2 regions of the Enterobacter sp. PL_is514 genome follow, and region 1 is predicted to be linked to the other one. Evidence: predicted binding sites of a transcription regulator. Region 1 holds the regulator's gene; the other holds the start of a gene.
The links. Region 1 encodes CRP, which controls carbon source genes, mostly activating them, when cyclic AMP is high. Its sites were predicted from a motif close to ATGTGANNNNNNTCACAT; they were not measured.
Positions count from the first base shown of each region.

Region 1 (7,518 bases):
GACCTGATCACCGCGAAAATCCACGGCTTCGCCGATGCGATTGACTATTATCGTCAGTGCAGCGCCATGCCGCTGCTCAGCAAGATCACGCAGCCGACGCTGATCATTCATGCCAAAGATGACCCGTTTATGGATCATCACTCGATCCCCGCTCAGGAATTCCTGCCCGACAACGTTCACTATCAGTTGACCGAGCACGGCGGCCACGTCGGGTTTATCGGCGGTACGCTGCGCCGCCCGAAAATGTGGCTTGAGACGCGTATTCCTGACTGGCTAACCCCTTATCTGGACGGTGCAAAATGATTATTCCCTGGCAGGATCTGGCTCCCGAAACGCTCGATAATCTGATTGAAAGCTTTGTATTACGCGAAGGCACCGATTATGGTGAACAGGAACGCTCGCTTGAGCAAAAGGTCAACGATGTAAAGCGCCAGCTGAAAAGCGGCGACGTGGTGCTGGTGTGGTCAGAACTGCATGAGACGGTCAATATCATGCCCCGCAACGCGTTTCACGGCTGATCTTCCACCCTTTTCAGTCAGGGAGTTGCTATGTCTGCCAGACATCCGGTTATTGCCGTTACGGGGTCGAGTGGTGCGGGAACCACCACCACCAGCCTCGCCTTTCGCAAGATTTTCGCCCAGCTGAATCTTCGTGCGGCGGAGGTCGAAGGCGACAGCTTTCACCGCTACACGCGTCCGGAGATGGATATGGCCATCCGTAAAGCGCGCGATCTGGGTAAACACATCAGCTATTTCGGCCCGGAAGCCAATGACTTCGGCCTGCTGGAACAAACCTTTATAGAGTACGGTCAGAGCGGCAAAGGGCAGTCCCGCAAGTATCTGCATACCTATGATGAAGCCGTTCCCTGGAATCAGGTGCCGGGGACGTTCACCCCGTGGCAACCGCTGCCGGAACCCACCGACGTGCTGTTTTACGAAGGATTGCACGGTGGCGTGGTCACTCCTCAACACGACGTGGCGCGCCACGTGGACCTGCTGGTCGGCGTGGTCCCTATCGTTAACCTGGAGTGGATCCAGAAGCTGACGCGCGACATGAGCGAGCGCGGCCATTCACGAGAGGCGGTGATGGACTCGGTGGTGCGCTCCATGGAAGATTACATCAACTTCCTGACACCGCAGTTCTCCCGCACCCATATCAACTTCCAGCGGGTGCCGACGGTGGACACCTCCAACCCGTTTGCCGCCAAAAGTATCCCGTCCCTTGATGAGAGCTTTGTGGTGATCCATTTCCGCAATCTCGAAGGCATTGATTACCCCTGGCTACTGGCCATGCTGCAGGGCTCGTTTATTTCGCACATGAATACGTTAGTCGTGCCGGGCGGAAAAATGGGGCTGGCGATGGAGCTCATCATGACGCCGCTGGTGGAGCGACTGATGGAAGGGAAGCAGATCGCGTGAACATGTTCCCTCTCCCTGTGGGAGAGGGTTAGGGTGAGGGCATCAACACGCACGATGCCCCAATAATTAAGCCTCGATCACTTCATACGAATGCGTGATTTTTACCGCTTTCTCCAGCATTAACGCCACAGAGCAGTACTTCTCCGCAGACAGATCCACCGCACGCGAGACCGCTGCGTCCTTCAACTCTTTACCGGTGACCACAAAGTGCAGATTAATATGGGTGAACAGGCGTGGCGCCTCTTCGCGACGTTCTGACGTGAGTTTAACCTCACAATCCGTCACGTCATGACGACCTTTTTGCAGAATCGACACCACGTCAATGGCGCTGCATCCCCCTGCCGCCATCAGCACCATTTCCATTGGGCTTGGCGCTTTATCGCCGGAGTTACCGTCCATCAAAATCTGGTGTCCTGACGCGGACTCGCCCAGGAACGTTAAACCTTCAACCCATTTCACGCGCGCTTGCATATTCTTAAACTCCAACGTTGCATTTTTGGTGACAGATTACGCGTGCGTTACATTTCTCGCAATGGAAGGCGACCTGCATCATGCTGAAGCGAGACACCAGGAGACACGCGGCGAAAGCTATGCTAAAACACTCTGGATGCTACAGTAATACATTGACGTTACACATGTATGCAGAGGACATCAAACTTTACTGGCTGCGAAACGTTACGGTAGCCGACTTCCCAGGGTATGGGTAAGAATTCGATTGCAACCCCAGAGTCCGGATGCATCTGATGACTCTGGTGACAGCTTATAACAGAGGATAACAGCGCATGGTGCTTGGCAAACCGCAAACAGACCCGACTCTCGAATGGTTCTTGTCTCATTGCCACATTCATAAGTACCCATCAAAGAGCACGCTGATTCACCAGGGTGAAAAAGCGGAAACGTTGTATTACATCGTTAAAGGCTCGGTGGCAGTGCTGATCAAAGATGAAGAAGGGAAAGAGATGATCCTTTCTTATCTGAACCAGGGCGATTTCATCGGTGAACTGGGCCTGTTTGAAGAGGGCCAGGAACGTAGCGCCTGGGTTCGTGCAAAGACAGCATGTGAAGTGGCTGAAATTTCTTACAAGAAGTTCCGTCAGCTGATTCAGGTTAACCCTGACATCCTGATGCGTCTTTCTTCCCAGATGGCGCGCCGTCTGCAGGTCACCTCAGAGAAAGTGGGCAACCTCGCCTTCCTGGACGTGACAGGCCGTATCGCACAGACCCTACTGAACCTGGCGAAACAGCCAGACGCTATGACCCACCCGGACGGCATGCAAATTAAAATTACCCGTCAGGAAATTGGTCAGATCGTCGGTTGCTCCCGTGAAACAGTGGGCCGTATCCTGAAAATGCTGGAAGATCAAAACCTGATCTCTGCCCACGGTAAAACCATCGTGGTTTACGGAACGCGTTAATTCCGCTTAAACGGCGTGCCATCGCAAGGTGTCACGCCGTTTTTGTCTCTACTCCCCATGTGGCGCAGGCTGATCTATCACCCGGAAGTTAACTACGCACTGCGACAAACGCTGGTGTTGTGTCTTCCTGTGGCCATAGGCCTGATCCTCGGACATCTTCAGCAAGGTCTGCTGTTTTCCCTCGTGCCTGCCTGCTGCAACATCGCCGGTCTGGACACGCCGCATAAGCGCTTTTTCAAACGCCTGATTATCGGCGGCTGCCTGTTTGCGGGCTGTAGCCTCGCCGTACAGCTTTTACTGGCTCGTGATATTCCGCTGCCGCTGATCCTGACCGTGCTGGCGATGACCCTCGGCGTCACGGCGGAAATCAGTTCTCTGCACGCCCGCCTGCTTCCCGCGTCGCTGATTGCGGCCATTTTCACGCTGAGCCTCGCCGGGAATATGCCGGTGTGGGAGCCGCTGCTGATCTACGCCCTGGGGACATTATGGTACGGCCTGTTTAACTGGTTCTGGTTCTGGCTGTGGCGGGAGCAGCCGCTGCGTGAATCCCTGAGCCTGCTCTATGTGCAGCTTGCGGATTACTGCGAAGCCAAATACACCCTGCTGACCCAGCATACCGATCCGGAAAAATCCTTACCGCCCCTGCTGACGCGCCAGCAGAAGGTGGTGGATCTGATAAGCCAGTGCTATCAGCAGCTGCATATGCTCGCCGCCAACAAGAACCACGAATACAAACGGCTGCTGCGCACCTTCCAGGTAGGCCTGGATCTGCAGGAGCATATCTCCGTGAGCCTGCACCACCCGCAGGAGGTGCAAAAGCTGGTCGAGCGCAGCCACGCCGAAGCGGTGATCCGCTGGAACGCGCAGACCGTCTCGGCACGTCTGCGGGTGCTGGCAGACGATATTCTTTACCACCGCTACCCCACACGCTTTAACATGGAAAAACAGCTGGGCGCGCTGGAGAAAATCGCCCGTCAGCATCCGGATAACCCGGTCGGCCAGTTTGCCGCCTGGCACTTCAGCCGCATCGCCCGCGTGCTACGCACCCAGCGCCCGCTCTATCCGCGCGATCTGATGGCGGATAAGCAAAAACGCCTGCCGTTATTGCCCGCGCTCAGGAGCTATCTGTCGCTTAAATCGTCCGCCCTGCGCAACGCCGCACGAATTAGCGTGATGCTCAGTACCGCCAGCCTGATGGGCATGGCGCTGCATCTGCCGAAACCCTACTGGATCTTAATGACCGTGCTGTTTGTCACCCAGAACGGCTACGGCGCCACGCGGGTGCGTATTCTGCATCGGGCTGGCGGAACGATGGCCGGGCTGATCATCGCGGGCGTGACGCTGCACTTCCACGTGCCGGAAGGCTACACCCTGGCAGGGATGCTGGCGATCACGCTGGTGAGCTACCTGATTATCCGCAAAAACTACGGCTGGGCGATGGTGGGCTTCACGGTGACGGCGGTATACACCCTGCAGCTACTCACGCTCAATGGCGAACAGTTTATTGTCGCCAGGCTGATCGATACCCTGATCGGCTGCCTGATTGCCTTCGGCGGTATGGTCTGGCTCTGGCCGCAGTGGCAAAGCGGACTGCTGCGCCAGAATGCCCACGACGCGCTGGAGGCCGACCAGCAGGCCATTCGCCTGATCCTGAGCGACGACCCGCAGCCCTCTCCGCTGGCTTATCAGCGCATGAAGGTCAACCAGGCGCACAACGCCCTGTTCAACTCACTCAACCAGGCAATGCAGGAGCCGGGCTTTAACTCGCACTATCTGGCAGACATGAAGCTCTGGGTGACGCACAGCCAGTTTATCGTCGAGCATATTAACGCCATGACCACGCTGGCGCGCGAGCACACGATGCTGACGCCGGATCTGGCGCAGCGCTACCTGCAGTCGTGTGAAATTGCGCTGCAGCGCTGTCAGCAGCGTCTGGAATATGACTCGCCGGGTGAGTCGGGAGATTCGAACATTCTGGAAGCGCCGGAAACGTTAACCCACGGGCCAATGAGCACCCTGGAGCAGCATTTGCAGCGCGTACTGGGGCATCTGAACACCATGCACACCATTTCTTCGGTGGCATGGCGTCAGCGTCCGCATCACGGGATTTGGCTAACCCGCAGGTTGAAGCGGACGGCGTATTAACCTTTTACGATCTTCGCGACCGCGGCGGCAAAGCGGGTTAACCCGTCTTCGATGTCTTTATCTTCCACCACCAGCGACGGCGCAAAGCGCATCACGTCCGGCCCGGCGTTCAGCACCATCACCCCTTCGCGAGCGGCGGCATGCAGGAAATCACGCGCGCGTCCCTTGTACTGCGGCTTCAGCTCAGCGCCAATCAGCAGTCCCATCCCGCGGATCTCGCTGAACACGTCGTACTGCTCGTCAATCTTTTGCAGGTGTTTTACGAACAGCTCGCGCTTCGCGCTAACGCCGTTCAACACCTCCGGCGTGTTGATGATGTCGAACGCGGCGCCCGCTACGGCGCTCGCCAGCGGGTTACCGCCGTAGGTTGAGCCGTGAGAACCGACGTGGAACGCGGAGGCGATCTCCTGCGTCGTCAGGACCGCACTTACCGGGAATCCACCGCCGAGCGCTTTGGCGCTGGTCAGAATATCCGGCGTCACGCCGTAGTGCATATAGGCAAACAGGTCCCCGGTACGTCCCATTCCGCACTGCACTTCATCAAAGACCAGCAGCGCCTGATATTCGTCGCACAGCGCGCGCAGCCCTTTCAGGAATTCCGGGGTTGCCGCAGTCACGCCGCCTTCACCCTGGATCGGCTCGACAACAACTGCGCAAGTGTGGTCGTCCATTACCGCTTTCACCGCGTGCAGATCGTTAAACGGCACGTGGACGATATCAGCCGGTTTCGGGCCAAACCCGTCGGAATACTTCGGCTGGCCGCCAACGGAGACGGTAAAGAAGGAGCGTCCGTGGAAGGCGTTGTGGAAGGCGATGATTTTGGTTTTGTACGGGCTATGGCGCGTTGTCGCGTAGTAGCGCGCCAGCTTAAAAGCGGTTTCGTTGGCTTCGGTGCCGGAGTTCATAAACAGCACGCGCTCGGCAAAGGTCGCATCAATGATCTTGCGGCCCAGGCGCAGCGCCGGTTCGTTGGTGAACACGTTGCTGGTGTGCCACAGGGTTTCCCCCTGGGTTTTCAGCGCCTCCACCAGCGCGGGATGGCAATGACCCAGCGCCGTGACCGCAATACCGCCCGCGAAATCCACATACTCTTTACCCTGCTGATCCCAGACGCGGCTGCCTTTCCCCTTCACCGGGATAAACTCAGCCGGTGCATAAATCGGCAGGATCACTTCATCGAATGTCGCGCGGGTAATTGCTGGTTGTTCAGTTGCCATGTCATGACCATCCATTTTATGTCACAGTGATTGTGAAAATATAATCACAAAATATGCATAAAAAATCACAGCAAGGCAACAGTTATTCAGCGATGGAGGAAATTTGCCAGCAGCGCGTGCCCTTGTTCACTGAGGATGCTTTCCGGATGGAACTGCACGCCTTCGAGATCCCATTCGCGGTGGCGAATCCCCATGATCTCCTGCGTATCGCTCCAGGCGGTGACCTCAAAGCAGTCGGGCAACGTCGACGGGTCAATGACCAGGGAATGGTAGCGCGTCACGGTTAACGGATTATTGAGCCCCGTGAACACTCCGGTGCCCGTGTGGGTGACCGGCGAGGTTTTACCGTGCATCACTTTGGCGGCGCGCACGATGGTGGCGCCAAACGCCTGGGCAATCGCCTGATGGCCCAGACAGACGCCCAGGATCGGCAGCCTGCCGGCATAGTGCTGGATAACCTCCAGTGAAATACCCGACTCCGACGGGGTGCAGGGCCCCGGTGAAATAACGATTTTCTGAGGAGCCAGCGTCTCGATATCGGCGAGATCGATCTCGTCGTTGCGACGAACAACCACCTCTGCACCCAGTTCACAAAAATACTGGTAAAGGTTCCAGGTGAAGGAATCGTAGTTATCAATCAGCAGAATCATGGCGGCTCCCGAAAAAAATGCCGCCCTATTCTACTCAGATTCCCGCGCTTCGCTCACTACTTTGGCAAAGATAGCGTTTAGCGCGGTTAAATCACCCGTTGCGCCGCTGCGGTTAGCCGCCACCCACTGTTCGGGATCGATATCGCGCCAGTCCAGCGCGTAGCCCGCGTGGAGCGCCAGCTGCTCGAAGAAAACGCGCTGGGCAATACCGTTGCCGCGCATGAAGGGATGCAGCATGTTGATTTCGCAGTAATAGTGGCTAACCCGGTCAACAAACGCCGCTTTCTCAAGACCCACGAGATACTTTTCGCTTTCCAGCGCCGCCATCAGCTCATTACCCATTTTTTCGATGTATTCGAAATGGCAGAAGGGAATATCACCCTTGAATATATCATCGGTACGGAACTCGCCTGCCCGCTTCATCTCTCTGCGGTAGAGATGGCGGTGAATAAGGCACAGATGGGGTAACCCGGGCGCGGAAGGCCCAAGCTCAAGGGTCTCAATGTCGGGATCCGATGGACCATTACCTTTCTCAAGGAGACAACTGGCCTGAAAGTTGACGCTACGCTGCTGCTCCCAGAGACGGGATTTTTGCTTGTCGGTGAGTTTTTTCACTTAACGCCTCCCTGAATAGTCCGTTTGCCACAAGTATAAGCAGCAAAACGCGCTTTCG
Region 1 is NZ_JBVPGN010000029.1:21,257-28,774, forward strand. It holds gene AC0TNG_RS08610 (hydrolase) at 1-303, shown strand, start outside; gene AC0TNG_RS08615 (YheU family protein) at 300-518, shown strand; gene AC0TNG_RS08620 (phosphoribulokinase) at 549-1,418, shown strand; gene AC0TNG_RS08625 (OsmC family protein) at 1,485-1,889, opposite strand; gene crp (cAMP-activated global transcriptional regulator CRP) at 2,201-2,833, shown strand; gene AC0TNG_RS08635 (YccS/YhfK family putative transporter) at 2,891-4,978, shown strand; gene argD (bifunctional acetylornithine/succinyldiaminopimelate transaminase) at 4,975-6,195, opposite strand; gene pabA (aminodeoxychorismate synthase component 2) at 6,282-6,845, opposite strand; gene AC0TNG_RS08650 (putative adenosine monophosphate-protein transferase Fic) at 6,876-7,460, opposite strand.

Region 2 (7,518 bases), on a different contig from region 1:
ATCAGCGGGATCGCGCTGCCGATAACAAAGACGCGGCGCAGTTTTCGGATATCGCCGTTCATATAGCTGACGATGCTTGGCACGCTGCCGTGGAAGCCAAACGAGGTGAAAATGACCGGGATCGCGGAGAGCGCCAGCCCTTTTTCCAGCGGCAGCGTCAGCAGGTTAACCTTGTGCACGTGCGGCGCCAGCAGCACCAGCATGACAATCAGGAAGAGAATTTTAGCGCTGAACAGAAAACGGTTTAACAGATCGACCAGCGATGTGCCCACGCAGACCACGCCGCCGCCGATGAGCGCAAAGAAGATGGCGCCCGTCGCAGGGGTAATGTCAGAGCCAAACCAGTCGTTGACGCTGGAGGCGATGAGCTCTCCGGCGCCGCTGATATAGGCGGCGGTCAGGGCATACATCAGGAACATCATGCTAAAGCCGGTTATCCACTGGCCGTAGCGTCCGAGATAGCGCGCCGCAAGCGAACCCAGACCGGTGTCGGCGGGTACGTGCTGGTAAACCTCAAGCAGCAACAGTGCGGTGTAACACATCAGCGCCCAGAGCGTTCCCAGCAGCAGCAGGGTCATGCCAAATCCCACGCCCGCGGCTGCCAGAGGCATTGCCAGCATTCCTGCGCCAATTGTCGTTCCGGCGACGATAAAAATACTTCCCAGAGTTCTGTTTTTCACGCTTTCCTCTACAACGCTTCTTAACCGCGACAAAATCTGCGGCGCAGAGTAAGGGAAAAGCCGTTACTCGTCAAATCACCGTTACAAGTGGTGTAAAAAATTATTTACGTATTAATGACCCAGGCCTGTGCCTACCTCATAAGGGCAATACTGCTGCGCGACATTCCGGCGTAACGTAAACAATAAATACAAATTATCAAATTAAGTGAGGGTCTTATGGCAGGGGAGAATCCCTTTTCCGCGGCATGGAGCCGGGGAGGTAACCTGTTGTGCCATGGTCACTGGATAATCAGCTGGCAGAATCAGCCCCTGAACCTTCCCGAGTCCCGCCGCGAAAAGGATATGGGCACCTGGGCAATCTATTCGGTTATTGATCCTGAAGATGAAACCTTTGCACAAGGCTTACAGGAAGATGAGTGGATCATCGAGAATGTCGACTGGTTAACGGATCTGTTTTTCGAGGTGGGTATTCCGCTGGAGACGTCCAGCTACCGCTATTTTTACCAGGCCGTGAATCCCCATGACTGGCGTTGCACCAGCTGTGCGGGGTGTATGTAAATTAACGCGGTGCCGGAAACCGGCACCGCGCTGAAATTAATTCTGCGTATCAAGAGTGGAGAGTTCTTTATCGATAAAGTAAAGACCTTCGCCGGATTTCCCGACCAGAGATAATTTATCCAGCACGGATTTAAACAGCTTCTCTTCTTCGTGTTGCTCAGCGACGTACCACTGCAGGAAATTAAAGGTTGGATAATCCTGGCTGGTCATCGCGGCATGAACCAGTTCGTTAATTTTCTGCGTGATAAGCTGCTCGTGCTCGTAGGTGGCGCGGAACAGTTCATCGAGAGAATTATACTCAGCGAACGGTGATGCCACGGTTTCAATGCGCGGCAGGCTGCCCGTATCTGTCAGATAATCAAACAGACGCTGCATGTGGGTCATCTCTTCCTGAGCGTGACGACGCAGGAACGCGGCAGCGCCCTCGAAACTGTGGTAGCTGCACCAGGCGCTCATCTGCTGGTAGAGCAGGGATGAAAAAAGCTCAAGGTTCATTTGTGCGTTGAGCTTGTCGATCATTTCAGTTTTCAGCATGGTGACGCTCCGGATTATTATTTCTGGTTCACAATGAGCGACACTATAATTTGTTATTTAATTATTTGCAAAACGTAAAATTTTTATTTTATTTATTTAAAATACGAATGGGAATAAAACGCATTGGCGATTTTTATAATTTATTAATGAGAATTGTTTTTGTTCGTAATGAAATAAACTGCCAGCATGCGCTGGCAGCTTCGATTAATACCACGGATTAGTTGACTTAGGATTAACGGCGTAACCCATACATTTATACTGGATAGTCACGCTCTCGTTCAGGCACAAAGAGCCGCTGGTCAGAGTGCAGGTTTTAATGGGCTGACCATAGGCTGAGGCAGTGGCATACCCCATGCTCTGACACGCTTTTGCCGCCGTGCCGTTATTCACATACTCATCGGAATACGCATTTTGCAGCGCAGCCTGGCCGTAGTCGAGGCGGACGATGCCGTTCGGCGCGTCGAGGCTGCTGACTTCAGCCTGGCGGTTAATAGTACATCCCGCGAGCAGCAGGATTGTGCCGGCTACAATGACTCTTTTCATGATTCGCTCTGAGTGGATGGAAATACGTTATCGTACCCGCAGATGCCCGCTGCAATGGCTGGAATAGCCGGACAATCTGCCCTCACTCTTCGCAACGGGTCCGCGGTGAGCGCTTTCAGGCCATGCTCTGATATAAATGTGATGCGCATCACAAAAGTGTTGATTTTTGTGATGGTGGTCATATTATAGGCGCGTTGATAATAAAGTTGTATAACAAGTTAATGGAGCATCATCGTGAAACTGCGCAAAATCCTGAAAAGTATGTGGGCCAATTACTGCCGCACCTTCAAAGACGTGCCGCCGGGCGCCATGTTCTGATAAAAAAACCTGCTTCGGCGGGTTTTTTTTATACCTGCAGGCGATGAAGGGAAGATGCCAGGGGTGTGTTTTGCTACTATGGCGGCCTTTAAATAAGGAGAAAACCCCATGTCACAAAACCTGAGCGCCGATCAGGAACTGGTCTCTGACGTTGTCGCCTGTCAGCTGGTTATCAAACAAATCCTTGATGTTCTGGACGTGATTGCGCCGGTTGAAGTGCGCGAGAAGATGTCTATGCAGCTGAAAAACATCGATTTCGCCAGCCACCCCGCTGCCGCTGACCCGGTTACGCTTCGTGCGATCCAGAAAGCCATCGCGCTGATTGAACTGCGATTCACGCCGCAGGGTGAATCCCACTAAAACCGTGAAATGGGCGACGGCATGTGTCGCCCCTTGATACTGTCAGAAGAACGTCTGGACCAGCAGGTAGCTCGCCGCGCACGCGCAGCTTACCCCAATCAGCCCAGGCAGAATAAAGCTGTGGTTGATGATAAATTTGCCGATGCGGGTGGTGCCTGAACGGTCAAAGCCGATGCAGGCCAAATCACTTGGGTAGGTCGGCAGGACGAAATAGCCGTATGACGCAGGGAAAAAGGCGATCAGCATTTTCGGGTCGATGCCGAGCATGAGGCCCATAGGCGCAACGGCCGTCAGCGCAGCCGCCTGGCTGTTCACCAGTTTTGACACCAGAAACAGCACAATAGCATACGTCCACGGGTGGCTTTTCACGACGCCTTCCAGCGCCAGCTTTAACTCGTCGAGATGCGCCTGGAAAAAGGTATCGCTCATCCACGCCACGCCGAACACCGAGAAGATCGCGACCATACCGGCCTTAAACACCGCGCCGTTGGAAATCGCCGACGCATTGACCTTACAGGCCATCAGCATCACGGCCCCTGCGATTAACATCATCATCTGAATAACGAGGTTCATCGACAGCGCCGTCATTTTGCCTTTCAGCTCAAAGGCGGGGCGCAGCTCAGGGAACGCACCCAGCAAAACGACCACGGCAATACCGGCAAAGAAAATCCACGTGGACCAGTAGGCCTGTTTAGGGAAACGCTGATTCATTAACGTCTCCGTTCCACCGTAGATAAACTCGCGCTGCTTAGGATCTTTCAGCTTTTCCTGAAACTCCACGTCATCCGCCAAATCTTTTCCGCGGCGTAAACTCCACAGGGCAGCAATAGCTACGCCGAAAAGTGAAGCGGGAACAGATACGGCGAGAATTTCCAGGATCCCCCACGCGTGGCCGATGCCATGCTGGGCCGCCAGGATAGACACCAGCGACACCACGGCAACGGACACGGGGGAGGCGGTAATCGCCATCTGCGACGCGACCGATGCCACGGCCATGGGGCGCTCGGGGCGGATCCCTTTTTTCAGGGCGATATCCGCAATGATGGGGAACATGGTATAGACCACATGCCCGGTGCCGCACAGAAAGGTCAGCATCCAGGTGGTGAATGGGGCGAGCAGGGTGATGTGCTGTGGGTGTTTGCGCAGCAGACGTTCAGCAAACTGCATCATGACGTTGAGGCCACCCGCAGTCTGCAGCGTAGCGGCACAACCAATCACCGCGAGGATGGTCAGCATAACGTCTACCGGCGGCTTACCCGGTTGCAGACCAAAGACAAAACATAAAATAAAAAGACCAATACCGCTGATTAACCCGAGCCCCATACCGCCGAAACGCGTACCCGTCAGCAGGCAGAGGAGAATGACAACAAACTCAATGGTGATCATGATGCTCCCTCGTCAATGATTATGTAACTAAATAAATCATCACACGTTGTGTGGTTAATCATTGGGAGCCAGATCTGATTTGTTAAATTTCAGCAAAAGCAGAAGGTTGGAGACGTGAAGGGAGCCTGCTCCTCCGAATGGGAGCAGGCCAAAAAACTCAGTGGTGCTGCACCGCCACGATGTCGAGCAGATGACGGTCGGTTTGCTCAGGACATAAACCTGCCTGCTGCGCATTATGGATCTCATCCGCCAGCGTCTTCAGCAGCAGGCCATCCTGCTGCTGCTCTTTATCCATATCGCGTAAGAATCTGAGCGTCGTAATGTCCTGCTGCGCTTTGGCTTCATCGGCCAGTTTGTTGAGGGTGCTGCAGCGTTGTTCATACTCTTCAAGCGTCTTCTGAAACAGTTCTTCCAGGCAAGAGTAATTTTCATTGATCCCATCAAGGGCTTTAACGACAGGATTTGCCCCTGCGGCTTTCAGGAAGTTAAAGACACGCATCATATGGGTGACGTTACTTTGCGCCTGAGAGCGAAAGAATGTGGCAGATCCCGTGAGGCTATTCTCGGCACACCACGCACTTAAGTGAAGGTGCAGATTCGAGGCGTAGAACTCAAGGTTCATCTGCGCGTTAAGTTTTTGCATCATCGTTTGGGTAGCCATACTCATATCCTTATTGACTGTGGGACGTGATGTCCGTTGCTTAACCTGAGCGTCAGGCAAATATGAAGAAAAGAGCAGAAATACACATTCTGCCGTGACCGAAGTCGACCGAAATTCACTTCCTGTGTTCGATATAAATAAGCATACCCTTGTCTTTGGTCTAAGAAAACTCTTAATTGGGCTGTATTTACCATACATTACAAAGTTTAATATAGTACAGAAATGCAATCAGCTCGCCATGAATTGAATATAGTTTAATGCTCTAATAATTAACAGTTTTTATTGCAGAGATACACTGTTACTCTTTCGAAAATATTAAGTTGGAATAATACTCCGTGAAAAAGAGAAATACGGATTAATCGTTTCGAATATATGATGTGCTAATAAAATTGCGCTAAATCAAATTCTGCGGAATAACCGTGTTCAGGTGCCTGGTGCATTTTTGATGAAAAACATCTTGAACCCCTTTAACGCCAGATGACGTTTAGTCCACTGAGGGGGATCAGGGATTTCTTAGCTAATCTTATGGATAATTCTGCTTAACCCACTTTCATTTGTCTGACAAATCCTGCCTTTTTTATGTCATTTTTCGCTGAATTTATGTACGCAATTACTGTAATTCTGCGGTGTGATGGGGCTCTCTTATGGATGATTAATTTCCCGCTAAAACTATCACCAGCAATAACGCTTATGACGAGGTAAGCGCTAATGCCTTGTTTTAAGTCCGATTAAATAAGAAGCACGCACATATTCCCTACAGAAAAGAATGCTAAAGCTGGAGTTTACCATGCACAAATTTACTAAAGCGCTGGCGGCCATCGGTCTGGCTGCCGTTATGTCACAATCCGCTATCGCTGAGAATTTAAAACTCGGTTTTTTGGTAAAACAGCCCGAAGAGCCCTGGTTCCAGACTGAGTGGAAATTCGCCGATAAAGCCGGGAAAGATTTAGGTTTTGAAGTGATTAAAATCGCCGTGCCTGACGGTGAGAAAACCCTGAACGCCATCGACAGCCTGGCGGCCAGCGGTGCGAAAGGTTTCGTTATCTGTACTCCGGATCCAAAACTCGGTTCGGCCATCGCGGCGAAAGCGCGCGGTTACGATATGAAGGTCATCGCGGTTGACGATCAGTTCGTTAACGCCAAAGGCAAGCCGATGGACAGCGTCCCTCTGGTGATGATGGCGGCGACCAAAATCGGCGAACGCCAGGGGCAGGAACTCTATAAAGAGATGCAAAAGCGCGGCTGGGATGTCAAAGAGACTGCGGTGATGGCCATTACCGCAGACGAGCTGGACACCGCACGTCGCCGTACTTCCGGTTCAATGGACGCGCTGAAAGCGGCCGGTTTCCCGGAAAAACAGATCTACAAAGTCCCAACCAAATCTAACGATATCCCGGGCGCTTTCGACGCCGCGAACTCTATGCTGGTTCAGCATCCGGAGGTCAAACACTGGCTGGTGGTCGGCATGAACGACAACACCGTGCTGGGTGGGGTACGCGCGACGGAAGGCCAGGGCTTTAAAGCGCCTGACGTGATCGGGATTGGCATCAACGGCGTTGACGCCGTCAGCGAGCTGTCCAAAGCGCAGGCTACCGGCTTCTACGGTTCTCTGCTGCCAAGCCCGGACGTTCACGGCTATAAATCCAGTGAGATGCTCTATAACTGGGTCACCAAAGGGGCTGAGCCGCCGAAATTTACCGAAGTGACCGACGTGGTGCTGATTACCCGCGACAACTTCAAAGAGGAGCTGGCGAAAAAAGGACTGGGCGGGAAGTAATACGCGGTGATTGTGCCCCTCATCCTTCGTGAGGGGCCAGACGTACACACTACAGGAATCACGGAGACGTTATGCGACACTCTGATCCGTATCTCTCTTTTCGCGGCATCGGGAAAACTTTCCCCGGTGTTAACGCGCTGACCGATATCAGCTTCGACTGCTATGCCGGTCAGGTTCACGCCCTGATGGGGGAAAACGGCGCGGGAAAATCCACGCTGTTGAAGATCCTCAGCGGCAACTACACGCCGACTACCGGCTCGCTGGCCATACGCGGCGAAGAGGTGGCGTTTGCCGATACCACGGCGGCGCTCAATGCCGGGGTGGCGATTATCTACCAGGAGCTGCACCTCATTCCTGAGATGACCGTGGCGGAAAACATCTATTTAGGACAGCTCCCGCACAAAGGCGGCGTGGTGAATCGTTCGCTACTTAATTATGAAGCGGGGCTGCAGCTTAAGCATCTGGGCCTGGACGTCGATCCCCAGACGCCGCTGAAATATCTCTCCATCGGCCAGTGGCAGATGGTTGAAATTGCGAAGGCGCTGGCGCGTAACGCCAGAATTATTGCCTTCGACGAACCTACCAGTTCGCTCTCTAAGCGTGAAATCGAAAATCTGTTCCGCGTGATCCGCGAATTGCGTCAGGAAGGCCGTACGATTTTGTATGTCTCGCACCGTATGGAAGAGATTTTTGCCCTGAGC
Region 2 is NZ_JBVPGN010000028.1:299,915-307,432, forward strand. It holds gene tyrP (tyrosine transporter TyrP) at 1-680, opposite strand, end outside; gene AC0TNG_RS07670 (hypothetical protein) at 897-1,238, shown strand; gene ftnA (non-heme ferritin) at 1,275-1,772, opposite strand; gene yecR (YecR family lipoprotein) at 1,977-2,315, opposite strand; gene azuC (stress response protein AzuC) at 2,550-2,633, shown strand; gene AC0TNG_RS07690 (DUF2766 family protein) at 2,742-2,993, shown strand; gene AC0TNG_RS07695 (anaerobic C4-dicarboxylate transporter) at 3,036-4,379, opposite strand; gene AC0TNG_RS07700 (non-heme ferritin-like protein) at 4,537-5,040, opposite strand; gene araF (arabinose ABC transporter substrate-binding protein AraF) at 5,828-6,817, shown strand; gene araG (L-arabinose ABC transporter ATP-binding protein AraG) at 6,889-7,518, shown strand, end outside.
Region 2: the regulator CRP is predicted to act here: its motif matches at 2,452-2,469, upstream of azuC (stress response protein AzuC).